Regions from separate parts of the Streptomyces sp. KM273126 genome, predicted to be linked through region 1. Evidence: predicted binding sites of a transcription regulator. Region 1 holds the regulator's gene; the other holds the start of a gene.
What was found. The regulator HspR, encoded in region 1, represses chaperone genes until heat shock. The targets are predictions, from matches to a motif close to TTGAGNNNNNNNNNCTCAA.
Positions count from the first base shown of each region.

Region 2: the regulator HspR is predicted to act here: its motif matches at 3,756-3,774, upstream of dnaK (molecular chaperone DnaK).

Region 1 is NZ_SJXB02000001.1:2,432,294-2,440,552, forward strand. Features, by position in the region: gene E0500_RS10440 ((Fe-S)-binding protein) at 1-1,393, opposite strand, end outside; gene dnaK (molecular chaperone DnaK) at 2,230-4,101, shown strand; gene grpE (nucleotide exchange factor GrpE) at 4,098-4,775, shown strand; gene dnaJ (molecular chaperone DnaJ) at 4,809-5,996, shown strand; gene E0500_RS10460 (heat shock protein transcriptional repressor HspR) at 6,002-6,454, shown strand; gene E0500_RS10465 (tetratricopeptide repeat protein) at 6,583-8,259, opposite strand, start outside.
Region 2 is NZ_SJXB02000001.1:5,300,555-5,308,813, forward strand. Features, by position in the region: gene E0500_RS22650 (alkaline phosphatase family protein) at 1-123, shown strand, start outside; gene E0500_RS22655 (ATP-binding protein) at 275-1,336, shown strand; gene E0500_RS22660 (DUF2201 family putative metallopeptidase) at 1,346-3,190, shown strand; gene E0500_RS22665 (OsmC family protein) at 3,262-3,687, shown strand; gene dnaK (molecular chaperone DnaK) at 3,819-5,702, shown strand; gene E0500_RS22675 (helix-turn-helix transcriptional regulator) at 5,742-6,605, opposite strand; gene E0500_RS22680 (4a-hydroxytetrahydrobiopterin dehydratase) at 6,884-7,189, shown strand; gene E0500_RS22685 (class I SAM-dependent methyltransferase) at 7,193-7,939, shown strand; gene E0500_RS22690 (rhamnogalacturonan lyase) at 8,067-8,259, shown strand, end outside.

The DNA of each region.
Region 1 (8,259 bases):
CCGGGATCTCGAAGTCGACCTCCTTGGTCCACTCCAGGCGCTGCTTCTTGGCCAGGCCCCAGGGGTTGCCCTTCTTCTCCAGGTTCTTGAGCATCGTGCCCGCCTCGGACGGGAAGGCGGACTCGATCATCACCTGGTAGCGGCGCATGTCGACGATGTGGTCGACGTGCTCGATGTCGACGGGGCACTGCTCGACGCAGGCGCCGCAGGTGGTGCAGGACCACAGGACGTCGGGGTCGATGACGCCGTTCTCTTCCAGGGTGCCGATCAGCGGGCGTTCGGCCTCGGCCAGGGCCGCGGCGGGCACGTCCTTCAGCTGCTCCTCGCTCGCCTTCTCCTCACCCTCCATGGTCTTGCCGCCGCCGGCGAGGAGGTAGGGGGCCTTGGCGTGCGCGTGGTCGCGCAGCGACATGATCAGCAGCTTGGGGGAGAGCGGCTTGCCGGTGTTCCAGGCCGGGCACTGCGACTGGCAGCGACCGCACTCGGTGCACGTGGAGAAGTCCAGCAGGCCCTTCCAGGAGAACTGCTCCACCTGGCTGACACCGAAGATGTCGTCCTCGCCGGGGTCGGTGAGGTCGATCGTCTTTCCGCCGGAGGTCATGGGGAGGAGGGCGCCGAGGGAGGTCCCGCCGGTGGCGTTGCGCTTGAACCAGATGTTCGGGAAAGCGAGGAAGCGGTGCCAGGCGACACCCATGTCGGTCTTCAGCGAGACGGTGATCATCCAGACGAAGGACGTCCCGATCTTGATCATCGCGGTGAGGTAGACCAGGTTCTGCAGCGTGCCGGTGCCGAGCCCCTCGAACGCGGCGACGAGCGGGTACGAGGCGAAGTAGGCGGCCTCGTAGTGGGCCACGCCTGCGAGGGCTCCCTCCAGGCCACGCAGGGTCATGATGGCGAGCCCGATGATGAGGATGACCGACTCGACGAAGTAGGCCTGACCGGTGTTGGAGCCGGCGAAGCGCGACTTGCGGCCCGCGCGTCCGGGGCGGGACAGCTGCCGGATGACGATGAGGGTCAGAATCCCCAGCGTGGTCATCGTGCCGATGAACTCGACGAACATCTCGTACGGCAGCCAGTGCCCGATGAGGGGCAGGACCCAGTCGGCCTTGAAGAGCTGCCCGAAGGCGTTGACCAGGGTCAGTACGAGGGAGAAGAAGCCGACGGCGACAAACCAGTGGGCGACGCCGACGACCGCCCAGCGGTTCATGCGGGTGTGGCCGAGGAACTCCCTCGCCACCGTGAGGGTGCGGCTCTTCCAGTCGTCGGTGCGCGTACCGGCGGGGACGTCCTGGCCGAGCCGTACGAACCGGTAGATCTGCGCGATGGCACGGCCGAACAGCGCCACGCCGACCACGGCGAGTACCAGCGACACGATGATCGCGGCGAGTTGCATTTGGGGGCTCCTCGGGCCTGCGAGGGTTTCTTCGAGGCGGACGTCGTCGTAAGCCTCGGAGCTCATTACTAAGCGGTAACTTATGCAGTCCGTCTGAGACTACCCACTTCTTGTGCCGCACTGTAGTCAGCGGGGTGGTGATCTGCGTCGCTGAGGGGCGCCTGGGGGGGATGTCGGGTGTCGGGTGTTGGTGTCGGGTGGGGTTCTGGGGTGTGTGCCGGGGTGTGCACCTTGGCGCCTTGGTGCGCGTACCCGTTCATCCCATAGTGGTGCATATTGGGTAGCCTGCGGCTGGAGTGGTATGGGCCGCTCGCTGCACGGGTGGTTTTCTCGCCCCCGCCGCCCCTACCCGTCCCATCCCTTCCCTGGGGCTGCCGCCCCCAGGCCCCCGCATCGGCCTGAACGGCCTCGTCCTCAAGCGCCGGACGGGCTGAAAAATCCAGCCCCGCCCGCACAATCCAGCCCCTCCGGCGTTTGAGGAGCGGGGGTCCGGGGGCCGGCCCCCGAAGCGGGGTCCGGGGCGGCGCCCCGAAGAGGAGGGCGGGGTGCCGTCCCGGAGTCGGGGGTCTGAGGGGGCGCTGCCCCCTCGGCGGGGTCAAGGGGCGGCGCCCCTGGGGACGGGACGGGTAGGGGCGGCGGGGGCGAGGGAAATTGCGGTGTCACCCGCGAGGGCGCCCCGCCGTTAATCACTCAGCGGGGGAAACCGACAGGTCGGAGCCCCATTGCGCGTAAGGAACGGATAAGAGTTGAGTCGGGGTGGCTCAGGTCTGTTGACCCAGCGGCAGGCGTCATGCATGCTTGAGTCCGTTCCACTCAAGTCAGCTGGAGGAATTGAAATGGCACGTGCGGTCGGCATCGACCTGGGCACGACTAACTCCGTCGTCAGCGTTCTGGAGGGCGGCGAGCCCACCGTCATCACCAACGCCGAGGGCGCCAGGACCACGCCGTCCGTCGTCGCCTTCGCCAAGAACGGTGAGGTGCTCGTCGGCGAGGTCGCCAAGCGCCAGGCGGTCACGAACGTGGACCGGACCATCCGCTCGGTGAAGCGTCACATGGGCACGGACTGGAAGATCGAGCTCGACGGGAAGCACTTCAACCCGCAGCAGATGAGCGCCTTCATCCTGCAGAAGCTCAAGCGGGACGCCGAGGCCTACCTGGGCGAGAAGGTCGCGGACGCGGTCATCACGGTCCCGGCGTACTTCAACGACTCCGAGCGTCAGGCGACGAAGGAGGCGGGTGAGATCGCGGGCCTCAACGTCCTGCGCATCGTCAACGAGCCCACCGCCGCCGCCCTCGCCTACGGCCTCGACAAGGACGACCAGACGATCCTCGTCTTCGACCTCGGTGGCGGCACCTTCGACGTGTCGCTCCTGGAGATCGGTGACGGCGTCGTCGAGGTGAAGGCCACCAACGGTGACAACCACCTCGGTGGTGACGACTGGGACCAGCGCGTCGTCGACTACCTGGTGCAGCAGTTCCGGGCCGGCCACGGCGTGGACCTCGCCAAGGACAAGATGGCCCTCCAGCGCCTCCGCGAGGCCGCTGAGAAGGCCAAGATCGAGCTGTCCTCCTCCAGCGAGACCTCGATCAACCTGCCGTACATCACGGCCTCCGCCGAGGGCCCCCTGCACCTCGACGAGAAGCTCACCCGCGCCCAGTTCCAGCAGCTCACCGCCGATCTGCTGGAGCGCTGCAAGACGCCGTTCCACAACGTCATCAAGGACGCGGGCATCCAGCTCTCCGAGATCGACCACGTCGTTCTCGTCGGTGGTTCGACCCGTATGCCCGCCGTCGCCGAGCTCGTCAAGGAGCTGACCGGCGGCAAGGAGGCCAACAAGGGTGTGAACCCGGACGAGGTCGTCGCCATCGGCGCCTCGCTCCAGGCCGGTGTGCTCAAGGGCGAGGTCAAGGACGTTCTGCTCCTCGACGTGACGCCGCTGTCCCTCGGTATCGAGACCAAGGGCGGCATCATGACCAAGCTCATCGAGCGGAACACGACGATCCCGACCAAGCGGTCCGAGATCTTCACCACCGCCGAGGACAACCAGCCCTCCGTGCAGATCCAGGTCTACCAGGGCGAGCGCGAGATCGCGGCGTACAACAAGAAGCTCGGGATGTTCGAGCTGACCGGTCTGCCCCCGGCCCCGCGCGGCGTGCCGCAGATCGAGGTGTCCTTCGACATCGACGCCAACGGCATCATGCACGTCACGGCGAAGGACCTCGGCACCGGCAAGGAGCAGAAGATGACCGTCACCGGCGGCTCCTCGCTGCCGAAGGACGAGGTCGACCGCATGCGCCAGGAGGCCGAGCAGTACGCGGAGGAGGACCACCGCCGCCGCGAGGCCGCCGAGACCCGCAACCAGGGCGAGCAGCTCGTCTACCAGACCGAGAAGTTCCTCAAGGACAACGAGGACAAGGTCCCGGGTGACGTCAAGACCGAGGTCGAGGCCTCCGTCGAGGAGCTGAAGACCGCGCTCAAGGGCGAGGACACCACCGAGATCCGTACGGCCACCGAGAAGGTCGCCGCCGTCTCCCAGAAGCTGGGCCAGGCCCTGTACGCCGACGCTCAGGCGGCTCAGGCCGCGGGCGAGGCCGGTGGCGCCGCCGGTGCCGGAGCCGGCGCGGGTCAGGCCAAGGCCGCTGACGACGACGTCGTCGACGCCGAGATCGTTGACGAGCCGCGTGACCGCAAGGACGGTGCCGCGTGACGGAGGAGACCCCGGGCTTCGACGAGCAGCCGCAGGCCGCGTCGCCGCAGCAGCCCGACGTCCCCTCCGGCGCGACCCCCGACGACGCCGAGTCGAAGGCCGCCCCCCAGGAAGGGGCGGCCCCGACCGGGGACGCAGGCGCACAGGCGGCGCTGGTGGCCCAGCTCGACCAGGTCCGTACCGCGCTCGGTGAGCGCACCGCGGACCTCCAGCGGCTCCAGGCCGAGTACCAGAACTACCGCCGCCGCGTCGAGCGCGACCGGATCACGGTCAGGGAGATCGCCATCGCGAACCTCCTGACCGAGCTCCTGCCCGTGCTCGACGACATCGGCCGCGCCCGGGACCACGGCGAACTCGTCGGCGGATTCAAGTCCGTCGCCGAGTCGCTGGAGACGGTCGCGGCGAAGATGGGTCTGCAGCAGTTCGGCAAGGAGGGCGAGCCCTTCGACCCGACGATCCACGAGGCCCTGATGCACTCGTACGCACCGGACGTCACGGAGACGACGTGCGTGGCGATTCTGCAGCCCGGGTATCGCTTCGGCGAGCGCACCATCCGTCCCGCGCGGGTGGCCGTGGCCGAACCGCAGCCCGGCGCCCAGACCGTCAAGGCGGACTCATCGGATTCCGCGGAGACGGCCGACGACAAGGAGAGCGGTGGCCCGGACGAGGGCTGAGCTTGAACCAACCAGGAAGGAGGGGCGTCGAGGATGAGCACCAAGGACTTCATCGAGAAGGACTTCTACAAGGTCCTCGGCGTCCCCAAGGACGCCACCGAGGCCGAGATCAAGAAGGCGTACCGGAAGCTCGCCCGCGAGTACCACCCGGACGCCAACAAGGGCAACGCCAAGGCCGAGGAGCGCTTCAAGGAGATCTCCGAGGCGAACGACGTCCTGGGTGACCCCAAGAAGCGCAAGGAGTACGACGACGCGCGGGCGCTGTTCGGCAACGGTGGCTTCCGTCCTGGCCCCGGCGCCGGCGGCGGCTCGTTCAACTTCGACCTGGGCGACCTCTTCGGAGGCGGCGCGCAGGGCGGGGGCGGGCAGGGAGCGGGCGGCTTCGGCGGCGGGATCGGAGACGTCTTCGGCGGGCTGTTCAACCGCGGCGGCACGGGCGCGGGCACGCGTACGCAGCCGCGGCGCGGCCAGGACATCGACACCGAGGTCACGCTGAGCTTCACCGAGGCGGTGGACGGCGCGACCGTTCCCCTCCGTATGACCTCGCAGTCGCCCTGCCGGGCCTGCTCGGGCACCGGCGACAAGAACGGCACACCGCGTGTGTGCCCGACCTGTGTCGGCACCGGCCAGGTGGCGCGGGGTTCGGGCGGCGGCTTCTCGCTGACCGACCCCTGCCCGGACTGCAAGGGCCGCGGGCTCATCGCCGAGCACCCCTGCCCGGACTGCCAGGGCAGCGGCCGGGCGAAGTCGTCCCGGACGATGCAGGTGCGCATACCGGCCGGTGTCACGGACGGTCAGCGCATCCGGCTCCGCGGCAAGGGCGGGCCCGGCGAGCGGGGCGGCCCGGCCGGCGACCTGTACGTCACGGTGCACGTCGAGGCCCACCCGGTGTTCGGCCGCAAGGGCGACAACCTGACGGTGACGGTGCCGGTGACGTATCCGGAGGCGGCGCTGGGCGGCGAGATCCGTGTCCCCACGCTGGGCGGACCTCCGGTCACCCTGAAGCTGCCGCCGGGCACGCCCAACGGACGCACCATGCGCGCCCGCGGCAAGGGCGCGGTCCGCAAGGACGGCACCCGTGGGGACCTTCTGGTCACGGTCGAGGTGAGTGTCCCGAAGGACGTATTGGGGAAGGCTCGTGACGCGCTTGAGGCGTATCGCGCAGCCACCGCGGGCGAGGACCCGCGGGCGGAGCTGTTCCAGGCCGCGAAGGGAGCTTGAGGGTGATGGACGGCCGTCGGCGTAATCCGTATGAACTGACCGAGGAGACCCCGGTCTACGTCATCTCGGTGGCGGCCCAGCTCTCCGGCCTGCACCCGCAGACCCTGCGCCAGTACGACCGTCTGGGCCTGGTCTCGCCGGACCGCACGGCCGGCCGGGGCCGTCGCTACTCGGCCCGTGACATCGAACTGCTCCGCCAGGTGCAGCAGTTGTCGCAGGACGAGGGCATCAACCTCGCCGGCATCAAGCGCATCATCGAGCTGGAGAACCAGGTCGCCGCGCTCCAGTCCCGCGTCGCGGAGCTGGAGACGGCCCTGGACGGCGCGGCGGCGGCCATGCGGCAGCGCGAGGCCGCGGTGCACGCCTCGTACCGCCGCGACCTGGTCCCGTACCAGGAGGTCCAGCAGACGAGCGCACTGGTGGTGTGGCGCCCGAAGAGGCAGCAGTCCTCGGACTGACGTACTTCGCCGACTACGCGCGGGGCCCGGAGGTTCGGCGGTTCAGCCGAACCTCCGGGCCCCTTCGCGAACTCGGACCCGGCCTCGGTGTCCTGGCCCGGACACCAGCCGCGAAGTCCCTTTCCCCCTCAGCCCAGTCGGGCCAGCAGATTCTCGGCCTGCTCGGCAAAGGGTGCGAGCCCGCTGGCGGCAGCACGCCGCAGACAGGGGAGTGCGGCATCGGACTCTCCCTTGCCGTGCAGGATCTCCCCCACCCGGTAGCCGGCTTCGCCCACCAGCTCCCCGTCGTCCGTGCCCTCCAGGGTGCGCTGATACCAGCGCGCTGCCTCGTCCCAGTCTTCCAGCCAGTAGTGCAGTTCACCGATGTGGGCGGCGAACAGCGGCCCGTCCTCGTGGTCGGACTCGGCTATCGGCCCGTAGTGCTCCAGCAGTTCCGGCAGATTGCGTTCCTGCTTGGCGACGAGACCGAGGTTGAGGACGGCTTTGTGGGACATCTCCTTGTTCCCCTTCGCCAGGGCACGCAGCCACCACTCGCGTGCCGCGACGTTGTCGCCGCCCCGGTGCGCCTCTGCTCCCACCGTGACGGCAGCGCCCGCCGCGTACTTCCCCTTCCCCTCGGCCACCTTCTCCAGCAGCGCCAGTCCGAGCCTCGCGTCGCCCTGTTCCAGCATCCAGTGGCCGTAGAGGAAGGCGGCGTACAGCGCAGGGCCCACGCCGGGGGTCTTGGTGAGTGCGCGGACCAGCCGCAGGAACGCCTCGTCGCACGTCTGCGCCACTGCTTGGTCCACAGCTCGCGCCGCGTGGTGAGCGTCCACTTCGGTGAGGAGCCGGCCGAGCAGGCGGACGGCGCGGGCGGCCGTCTTCTCGTCGTGCTCGAACCGGACCGTGAGCATCGCGGCACGGGCCCAGGCCGCGAACGCCGCCGTCCGGTCGCCCTGCGCGTGCGCCAGCTCGGCCTGTCGTTGCGCGGCCATGGCGGCGTTGTCGAAGCGTTCGAAACCCGCCTCGGCCTGTGTGAGGGCCTCCTGGGCCCTTTCCGTCTCGCCCAGTTTGCGCAAGGAGAGGCCGAGCCGGTAAGCGGAATGTGCGCGGGTGTCCTCGTCGGCGCCCGCGACCGTCGCGCCGCGCTCGAACCACCGCGCGGCCTTCGCGAAGTCGTCGCGCCGCGCCGCATCGATGCCGACGCGTCGGAAACCATCCGACGCCACCTTCGGATGGACGGCTTCTGCCGCCGTCGCCAGCGCGATGACCGCCGCCTCGTCGCCCCTGTCGTACAGCACTGTCAGCAGCTGTTCCGCCGCGTCCCCGGTACTGGCGGAGGCCGCGAAGCCGGTGCGCCGGACGACACGGCGGTATCCCTCGACCGCACGGCCGGTGGCAACCGCCAGCTGCAGCACCTGCGCCATCGCCGGCCTTCCCTCTCGTTCACGCCACCAGGTCATGGAGAGGTCGACGAGGAGGGCGGCGGCATTGCCGAGGTTCTCGCCGTGCTGATCACCGGGGGCGTCCGGCCCGGCGCTCTCGGCGAGCGAGGACAGGGCGGCCCCGGCGGCCTCGAAGTCGCCGGCGAACAGGTGGCCGGCGACCTCGACGACGGCCTGCCCGTAGTTCTCGGCGAGTACGGCGCGGGCACCGTCCCGCTCACCCCTGGCGAAGAGACGGTTGGCGGCTTCCACCGGGGACTCGGCACCGGAGAGCCGCCGCGCCTCCGCGACCACGCCGAGGTCACGCGCCTCGTCACCCTTGCTGATGGCCCGGGCGAACGCCGCCTGCGCCTCCTCGTCTCTGCCGAGTCGCCGCAGCAG
Region 2 (8,259 bases), 2.9 Mb from region 1:
GTCGGGGACGCGGAGGAACTCGTCGGCGCCGAGCACGTCCACCGTGTGCTGCGCCGCTGGCTGCGCGAGTGCAGCGGCCCCCAGATCCCGCTGGAGGCGGAGCCCAAGCGACGGGCCGCCTGAACAGTCAGGTTTCCGGCTGCCTCCCGACGGTTCCCGACCGGCTCCCGAAAAAAAGCGAGTGACGACCGCAACCATCAATTGAGAACCTCAATGGCGAGCAACCACATCCGCGAGAGCGACGCCGGCTCAGGCGCAGAGAGGGGCCGCTGCTTTGCAGGCAGCCGTCACCGTCACACCCTCCCGTATTCCGGAACTACTCCTCGGTCTCGCCACGGTGCGGCCGGTCTTCATCTGGGGCGCCCCCGGCATCGGAAAGTCCTCCCTCGTAAGGGAGTTCGCCGAGTCGCTGGGCCTGGAGTGCGTGAGCCTGCTCGGCACCCAGCTCGCTCCCGAGGACCTCATCGGCGTGCCCCAGATCCGCGACGGGCGCTCCGTGTTCTGCCCGCCGGAGGCGATCGCCCGCGACGAGCCGTACTGCCTGTTCCTGGACGAGCTGAACGCGGCGACGCCGGACGTGCAGAAGGCGTTCTACTCCCTCATCCTGGACCGCCGCATCGGCACCTACGAGCTGCCGAAGGGCTCGATCGTGATCGGCGCAGGCAACCGCGCGACGGACAACGCCCTGGCCCGCCCGATCGCCTCCGCGCTGGTCAACCGTCTCGCCCACGTCCATCTGGAGGCGTCGGCGAAGGACTGGCTGGGGTGGGCGGCGGCGAACGGCATCCACCCCTGGGTCCTCGACCACCTCACCGACCGCCCCGACCACCTGTGGTCCAAGCCGCCGAAGACCGAGGAGCCGTTCTCCACGCCCCGTTCCTGGCACATGCTCTCCGACGCGCTGCACTCCTTCGGCCGCGCGCTCGACGAGGAGACCCTGAAGGTCCTGGCCCACGGCACGCTGACGCCCGCGCACGCCGTCGCCTTCTGCGGCTACGTCAAGATCGTGCGCAGCCAGTACGGCATCGAGGCCGTCCTCAAGGGCGAGGCCCGCTGGCCCAGCCGCCCCCAGGACCGCGACCTGCTGTACTACCTCGCCGAGTCCTTCCGCGGCCGCCTCATCAAGGAGCTCCCCGCGAGCAAGGAGCACCTCTCGGCGAACGGCCGCCAGACCGCGTACCGCGCCAAGTCCCTGCTCGTCCAGCTCGCCGAGATCTCCGTCGAGGTCGCCCAGAGCGTCATCGCCTCGGACGCCGACGGCAACCCGGTGCTGCCCGCCTGGTTCCTGGTGGAGGCGGCCCGGGACATGCCGCGGCTGGTCGAGGCGCGACGGTGAGGGGTGCCGGTGAGCCGTACCCGTAAGAAGGCCGGTGAGTCGGCGAAGCCGGACCCCGCCACGGAGGCGTTCGCGGACGGGGTGCGGCTCGCCTGGGCCAACCCGGCGATCGCCGCTCTGGAGGCGAAGCTGTGCCGGGGCAAGCAGACCTGCCGGGACCCGCAGACCGACCAGGCTCAGGAGACATGCGGGTACGCCCCGCGTGACGGCCTCGTCCGCGTCGACTCGAACGGAATCCTGCACGCCCACCCCACCCGCCGTGCCGAGCCGGACGACTGGGCCTGGGCGATCGCCCACGCCGTCATCCACCTCGGCTTCGGGCACCTTCCGGCGGCGAAGGGCGAGCGCGCCCAGCCCGACCGCTTCGACCTCGCCGCGCGCTGTGCCGTCGTCAACCGGTTCCTGCTGAGTTTTCCGGTCGGCCGCACCCCCGAGGACCTGCCCGCCACCTATCCCGACGGCGACGAGGAGCAGCTGGCCGCCCGCTGGCGCCGGAGCGGCATCCCGGCCGCGTACGCGCACTGCGGTACGGCGGGCGGAGAGCCCGACCAGCTCCTCGTGCCCTCGGACAGATGGGGCGGGCAGCCCGCGGACTGGCAGCTCGCCTTCGCGTACGCGCTCACCCGCACGATGTCCACGGCGATGGACATGGCGGGCGGCCGCCGGGACTCGATGTCGGGAGGGCCCACGCGCAAGCGGCCCTGGGAGTGGGCCTTGGAGTGGTTCATCTCCTCCTATCCGCTGCTCGGCGGCATCGCGGCCGGCATCACGATCGTCGCCGACGCCGAACTCGCCCGCGCCCACGGCATCTCCATCGCCGCGGTGAACGCGGAGGCGGGGGAGATCTACCTCAACCCGCTGCGTGAGTTCGAGGACGAGGAGTGGCGCTTCGTCCTCGCCCACGAGATGCTGCACGCCGCCCTGCGCCACGGCGACCGCTGCGGGACCCGCGACCCGTTCCTGTTCAACATCGCCGCCGACTACGTCATCAACGGCTGGCTGTGCGAGATGCAGGTCGGCACGATGCCGGACGGGCTGCTGCACGACCCGCAGCCGGCCGGCCTGTCGGCCGAGGAGGTCTACGACCGGATCGCCAAGGACATGCGTCGGATGCGCCGGCTGTCCACCCCGCGCGGCAAGGGCGTGGGCGACATCCTCGGCGGCCCGCTCGGCAGCCCGCGCGAATACGTCGATCTGGACGAGTTCTACCGCCGGGGACTCGCCCGGGGCCTCGACCTGCACCAGCACCAGGAACGTGGCTTCCTGCCCGCCGGTCTCGTCGAGGAGATCCGCGCGCTCAGCCACCCGCCGCTGCCCTGGGACGCCCAACTGGCTCGCTGGTTCGACGAGTTCGTCCCCCGTCCGGAGCCGGTACGGACGTACGCGCGTCCCTCGCGCCGCCAGTCCTCCACGCCCGACATCCCGCGTGCGGGCCGCTACTTCCCGCCCGAGGAGGTCGCCCGGTGCACCTTCGGCGTCGTCCTCGACACCTCCGGCTCGATGGACCGCGTCCTGCTCGGCAAGGCGCTGGGCGCGATCGCCTCGTACGCCGAGGCCCGCGACGTACCGGCCGCCCGCGTCGTGTTCTGCGACGCGGCCCCGCACGACGCCGGCTATCTGCCGGTCACGGAGATCGCGGGGCGTGTCCGGGTGCGGGGGCGCGGAGGCACGGTCCTCCAGCCCGGTATCGACCTGCTGCACCGCGCGGACGACTTCCCGCCGGGCGCGCCGGTCCTCGTCATCACGGACGGCTGGTGCGACGTCCTGCGGGTGCGCCGCGAGCACGCGTACCTGATCCCACAAGGTGCTCGCCTGCCGTTCACCCCCCGTGGGCCGGTCTTCAGGGTGCGGTGAGGCAGAGTGTGATCGGATGGGGCCCAGGATCCCCGGGTACCCCCTCGGGACCGCTCGCGAAAGGAAGAACCGTGGCAACCACGCGCTCCGCACACACCGTGTGGGAAGGCAACCTGCTTGAGGGCAACGGAGTCGTGACCTTCGACTCCTCCGGCATCGGCGAGCAGCCGGTGTCGTGGCCGTCGCGCGCCGAGCAGGCGAACGGGAAGACCAGCCCCGAGGAGCTGATCGCCGCCGCCCACTCCAGCTGCTTCTCCATGGCGCTGTCGCACGGCCTGGCCGGCGCCGGTACGCCGCCCACCAAGCTCGTCACCTCGGCCGACGTGACCTTCCAGCCGGGTGAGGGCATCACGGGTATCCACCTCACCGTCGAGGGCTCGGTCCCGGGCATCGACAACGACGCCTTCGTCGCCGCCGCGGAGAACGCCAAGGCCAACTGCCCGGTCAGCCAGGCGCTCACGGGCACCACGATCACGCTGTCGGCGAAGCTCGCCTGACCCCCGTACCTCGCCGGATGCCGCGCCCGCCGTACGGGCGCGGCATCGTCGTTTCCGGACATGCGGCATTGACATTACTCCACTCAAGTTTTTTGCTGGAGTAGGAAGCGCCCTGGCGGAAGGGGACGGCGATGGCACGTGCGGTCGGAATCGATCTCGGTACGACGAACTCGGTGGTGGCCGTCCTGGAGGGCGGCGAGCCGACCGTGGTCGCCAACGCGGAGGGCGCCCGGACCACACCGTCCGTCGTCGCCTTCGCCAAGAACGGTGAGGTCCTCGTCGGAGAGGTCGCCAAGCGGCAGGCCGTGACGAACGTGGAACGCACCGCCCGCTCCGTCAAGCGCCACATGGGCGACGCGAACTGGCGTTTCCCCGCGGAGGGCGACATCGACGGCAACCGCTACCGCGCCCAGGAGCTGTCCGCGCGCGTCCTGCAGAAGCTGAAGCGGGACGCCGAGTCCTACCTCGGCGAGGACGTCACCGACGCGGTGGTCACCGTGCCCGCCTACTTCGACGACGCCCAGCGCCAGGCCACCAAGGAGGCGGGGGAGATCGCGGGGCTCAAGGTCCTGCGGATCATCAACGAGCCCACGGCCGCCGCCCTCGCCTACGGGCTCGACCGCGGTGAGGAGCAGACCGTCCTCGTCTTCGACCTCGGCGGCGGCACCTTCGACGTCTCGCTGCTGGAGATCGGTGACGGCGTCATCGAGGTCAAGGCCACCAACGGCGACACCCACCTCGGCGGCGACGACTGGGACCAGCGGATCGTGGAGTATCTCGTCAAGCGGTTCAAGGGGGCGTACGGCGTCGACCTGGGCAAGGACAAGATGGCGCTCCAGCGGCTGCGCGAGGGCGCCGAGAAGGCCAAGATCGAGCTGTCCAGCTCCACCGAGACGACCGTCAACCTCCCGTACATCACCGCCTCCGCCGAGGGCCCGCTCCACCTGGACGAGAAGCTGACGCGCGCCCAGTTCCAGGAGCTCACCGCCGATCTCCTCGACCGCTGCCGTACCCCCTTCCACCAGGCGGTCAAGGACGCGGGCGTGAAGCTCTCCGCCATCGACCACGTGATCCTCGTCGGCGGCTCCACCCGGATGCCCGCCGTCACCGACCTGGTGAGGGAACTCACCGGCAAGGACCCGCACAAGGGCGTGAACCCGGACGAGGTCGTGGCCGTCGGCGCGGCGCTCCAGGCGGGCGTCATCCGCGGTGACGTCAAGGACGTCCTCCTCCTCGACGTCACCCCGCTGTCCCTCGGTATCGAGACCAAGGGCGGCATCATGACCAAGCTCATCGAACGCAACACGACGATTCCCACGCGGCGTTCGGAGATCTTCACGACGGCCACGGACAACCAGCCCTCGGTCGGCATCCAGGTGTACCAGGGCGAGCGCGAGATCGCCGCTTACAACAAGAAGCTGGGTGTCTTCGACCTGACCGGTCTGCCGCCCGCGCCGCGCGGGGTGCCGCAGATCGAGGTGGCGTTCGACATCGACGCCAACGGGATCATGCACGTCTCGGCGAAGGACCTCGCCACCGGGCGCGAACAGAAGATGACGGTCACGGGCGGCTCGGCCCTCCCCAAGGACGACATCGACCGCATGATGCGGGACGCCGAGCAGTACGCGGAGGAGGACCGCAGGCGCCGTGAGGCCGCCGAGACCCGCAACCAGGCCGAGCAACTCGTCTACCAGACCGAGAAGTTCCTCCGCGACAACGAGGAACGCGTGCCCGCCGCCACCAAGGCCGAGGTCGAGACGGAGGTCGCCGAGGTGAAGCGTCTGCTGGAGCGGAACGGGGAAGGCGCCGAGACCTCAGCGCTCCGCGCGGGAGTCGAGAAGCTCGCGTCGGTCAGCCAGAAGATGGGGCAGGCCATGTACGAGGCGGCGTCCGCCTCCGGCGGCCCGGCCTCGGAACAGCGCCCGCCCGACGAGGAAGGCGTGGTGGACGCGGAGATCGTCGACGATGAGAAGGACGAGAAGGGCGAGAAGGACACAAAGGGAGGCGCCGCCTAGGCGTCTTGCGGAGCCGGATCGCGGAGCCGGATCGTGGAGTCAGAACTTCTCGCGGTACTCGCGCAGGAGTTCCCTCGTGCGGTCCGCGGGTGTCGCGTGCGCGGCCATGCGGTCCAGCACCTCCAGGTGCGTGACCACCTCGCGCTCCGAGTCGAGGTACAGGGCGCCCGTCAGGTACTCCGTGTACACCATGTCCGGCAGCTCGGGCTCCACGAAGCGGAACAGAACGAAGGGCGCGTACGTCCCTGGATGCGGGCCGGCCGCGAACTCGGCCACCTGGAGCGTGACATGGTCCCGGTCCATCACGTCGAGGAGCCGGTCGAACTGCTGGCGCATCACCTCGGGCCGGACGCTCACCGGGCGCCGCAGCGCCGTCTCGTCCATGATGACCCACAGACGGGGCGGGTCGGCGCGGGTCAGGAGCTTCTGCCGGGCCATGCGCAGGGACACATGCCGTTCGATCGACTCCGGCCCTCTGTGTCCGACCGTGCCGGCCTCCAGGACGGCGCGCGCGTACTCCTCGGTCTGGAGCATGCCGGGCACGTAGTGCGGCTCGTACTGCCGGATCACCTGGGCCGCGCCCTCCAGGCTGACGTACAGGCTGAACCAGTCGGGCAGCACGTCGTGGTACCGCTGCCACCAGCCGGGCTGGTTGGCGTCCTCGGCGAGCGCGACGAACGCGGCGACGTCCCTCTCCGCCACGCCGTACGTGGTCAGCAGCACCTGTACGTAAGGAATCTTGAGCGCGACCTCGGCCATCTCCATGCGCCGCACCGTCGCCGGGGCCACCCTGAGGACCCGCGCGGCCTCTTCCCGCTTCAGCCCGGCGGCCTCCCGCAACTCCTGCAACCGCCGCCCGAGCACCACTTGACCCACGGTGGGCGCGGCCCGCCGCTCACTCACGCCACGCCTCCCCACGCGCCGAAGTACGCAAGCAGTGTGTCATGTTTCACGCGAACACCAATGGGGTCGAACGGCTCGGGCAGGCCCGTGGGCTCTTTGACGGTAACTCAGTTGGCCTGAGACGGAAGATACTTGGCGGCCCTCGGTACCCCGTTCCCCGGCCCGCAGCGCGGGGTCCAGCCGGCCGACCCCCGCCTGCCCCTGCCTGACCAGGGACTTCATGGCCGGTCTGTGGCAGGCTGAGAGAGGGAGTCCGACCTCGTGGAAGGAGCGTGCTCATGCCTCTCGAACCCCTGTCCCAGAAGGAGATCGAGGACCGGCTGGCGGAACTGCCGGGCTGGTCGCAGGACGGTGACCGGATCGCCCGCTCCTACCGGCTAGGCTCGCACTTCGCGGCGACCGCGATGGTCGTGCACATCGCCCAGGTCCAGGACGAACTCGACCACCACTCCGACCTCACCCTCGGCTACAAGAGCGTCGCTCTCACCGTGAACACCCACAGCGTGGGCGGCGCCGTCACCGAGCGCGACTTCGAGCTCGCCCGCCGGGTGGAGGAGCTCGCCCCGGGCCACGGTGCGAGCTGAACCGTGCTGGACTACGACAAGGAGGCCGAGCGGTACGACGTGCTGCGCGGCGGCGAGCCCCGCGCCCAGGCGGCCGCGGAGGCCGTGCTGAGCCTCGTGCCGGACGGCGCGCGCAGCCTGCTCGACGTCGCCTGCGGCACCGGCATCGTGACCCGGCGGTTCTCGGCGGCGCGGGCCGGACTGCGGGTGACGGGCGTCGACCTGACGTACGGGATGGCACGCCGGGCCGCCGACCGGCTGCCGGGCGCCGTCGTCCTCGCGGACAGCCGTCAACTGCCTTTCCCAGACGGCGCGTTCGACGCCGTCACGAGCGTGTGGCTGCTGCACCTCGTCAACAGCCCGGACGAGGTCCGGACCGTCGTCGGCGAGTGTGCGCGCGTGCTGAGCCCCGGCGGTGTGTACGTCACCACCGTCGACAAGGCCCATTCCCACAACGTGGGCAGCGACATCGACGCCGTGCTTGCCACGCGCCCGCGCACCCCGGCCCTGGACGCCGGGGCGGCCGTCGGGGAGCACGCAGCCGGGCACGGTCTGCGCCCCGCCGGACAGGCGTGCTTCCCGGGCCGTGGGCAGGGCCGCAGCCCTCGGCGCGCCCTGGCCGACCTGCGGCGCGGCTGGTTCGTCACGCTGCCGCCCGGCGACCCGCGCGCCGACCACTACGCCGCACAGCTCGCGGCCCTGCCCGACCAGGACCGCCCCCGCCCGGACCCGGAGTTCTCCCTGCGCGCCTTCAGGAAGCCGGACGTGTGAACTTCACGCCCTGAATGGGGGGCGGCCTTGGCGGCGAGTGCGGTCTCGCCCCACCCCGGCAACTTGCCCCGCACCAGCGGCAACTGAGGAAACAGACACCCGTCTGTCCTCACCGGAGGTATCCACCGTGCAGCACCCGCACAGGCATCGCAGACGCAGGGTCCCGGCCATGCTGGCGGCCGTCGTCCTCGCCGCCGCCGGACTCACCACGTTCACCGCCGGCCCGGCCGAGGCCGCCGCCGCCCGGCAGGTCGAGGCACTCGACCGCGGCGTGGCCAGCGTGCACACCGACAGCGGCAACCTGGTCAGCTGGCGCTGGC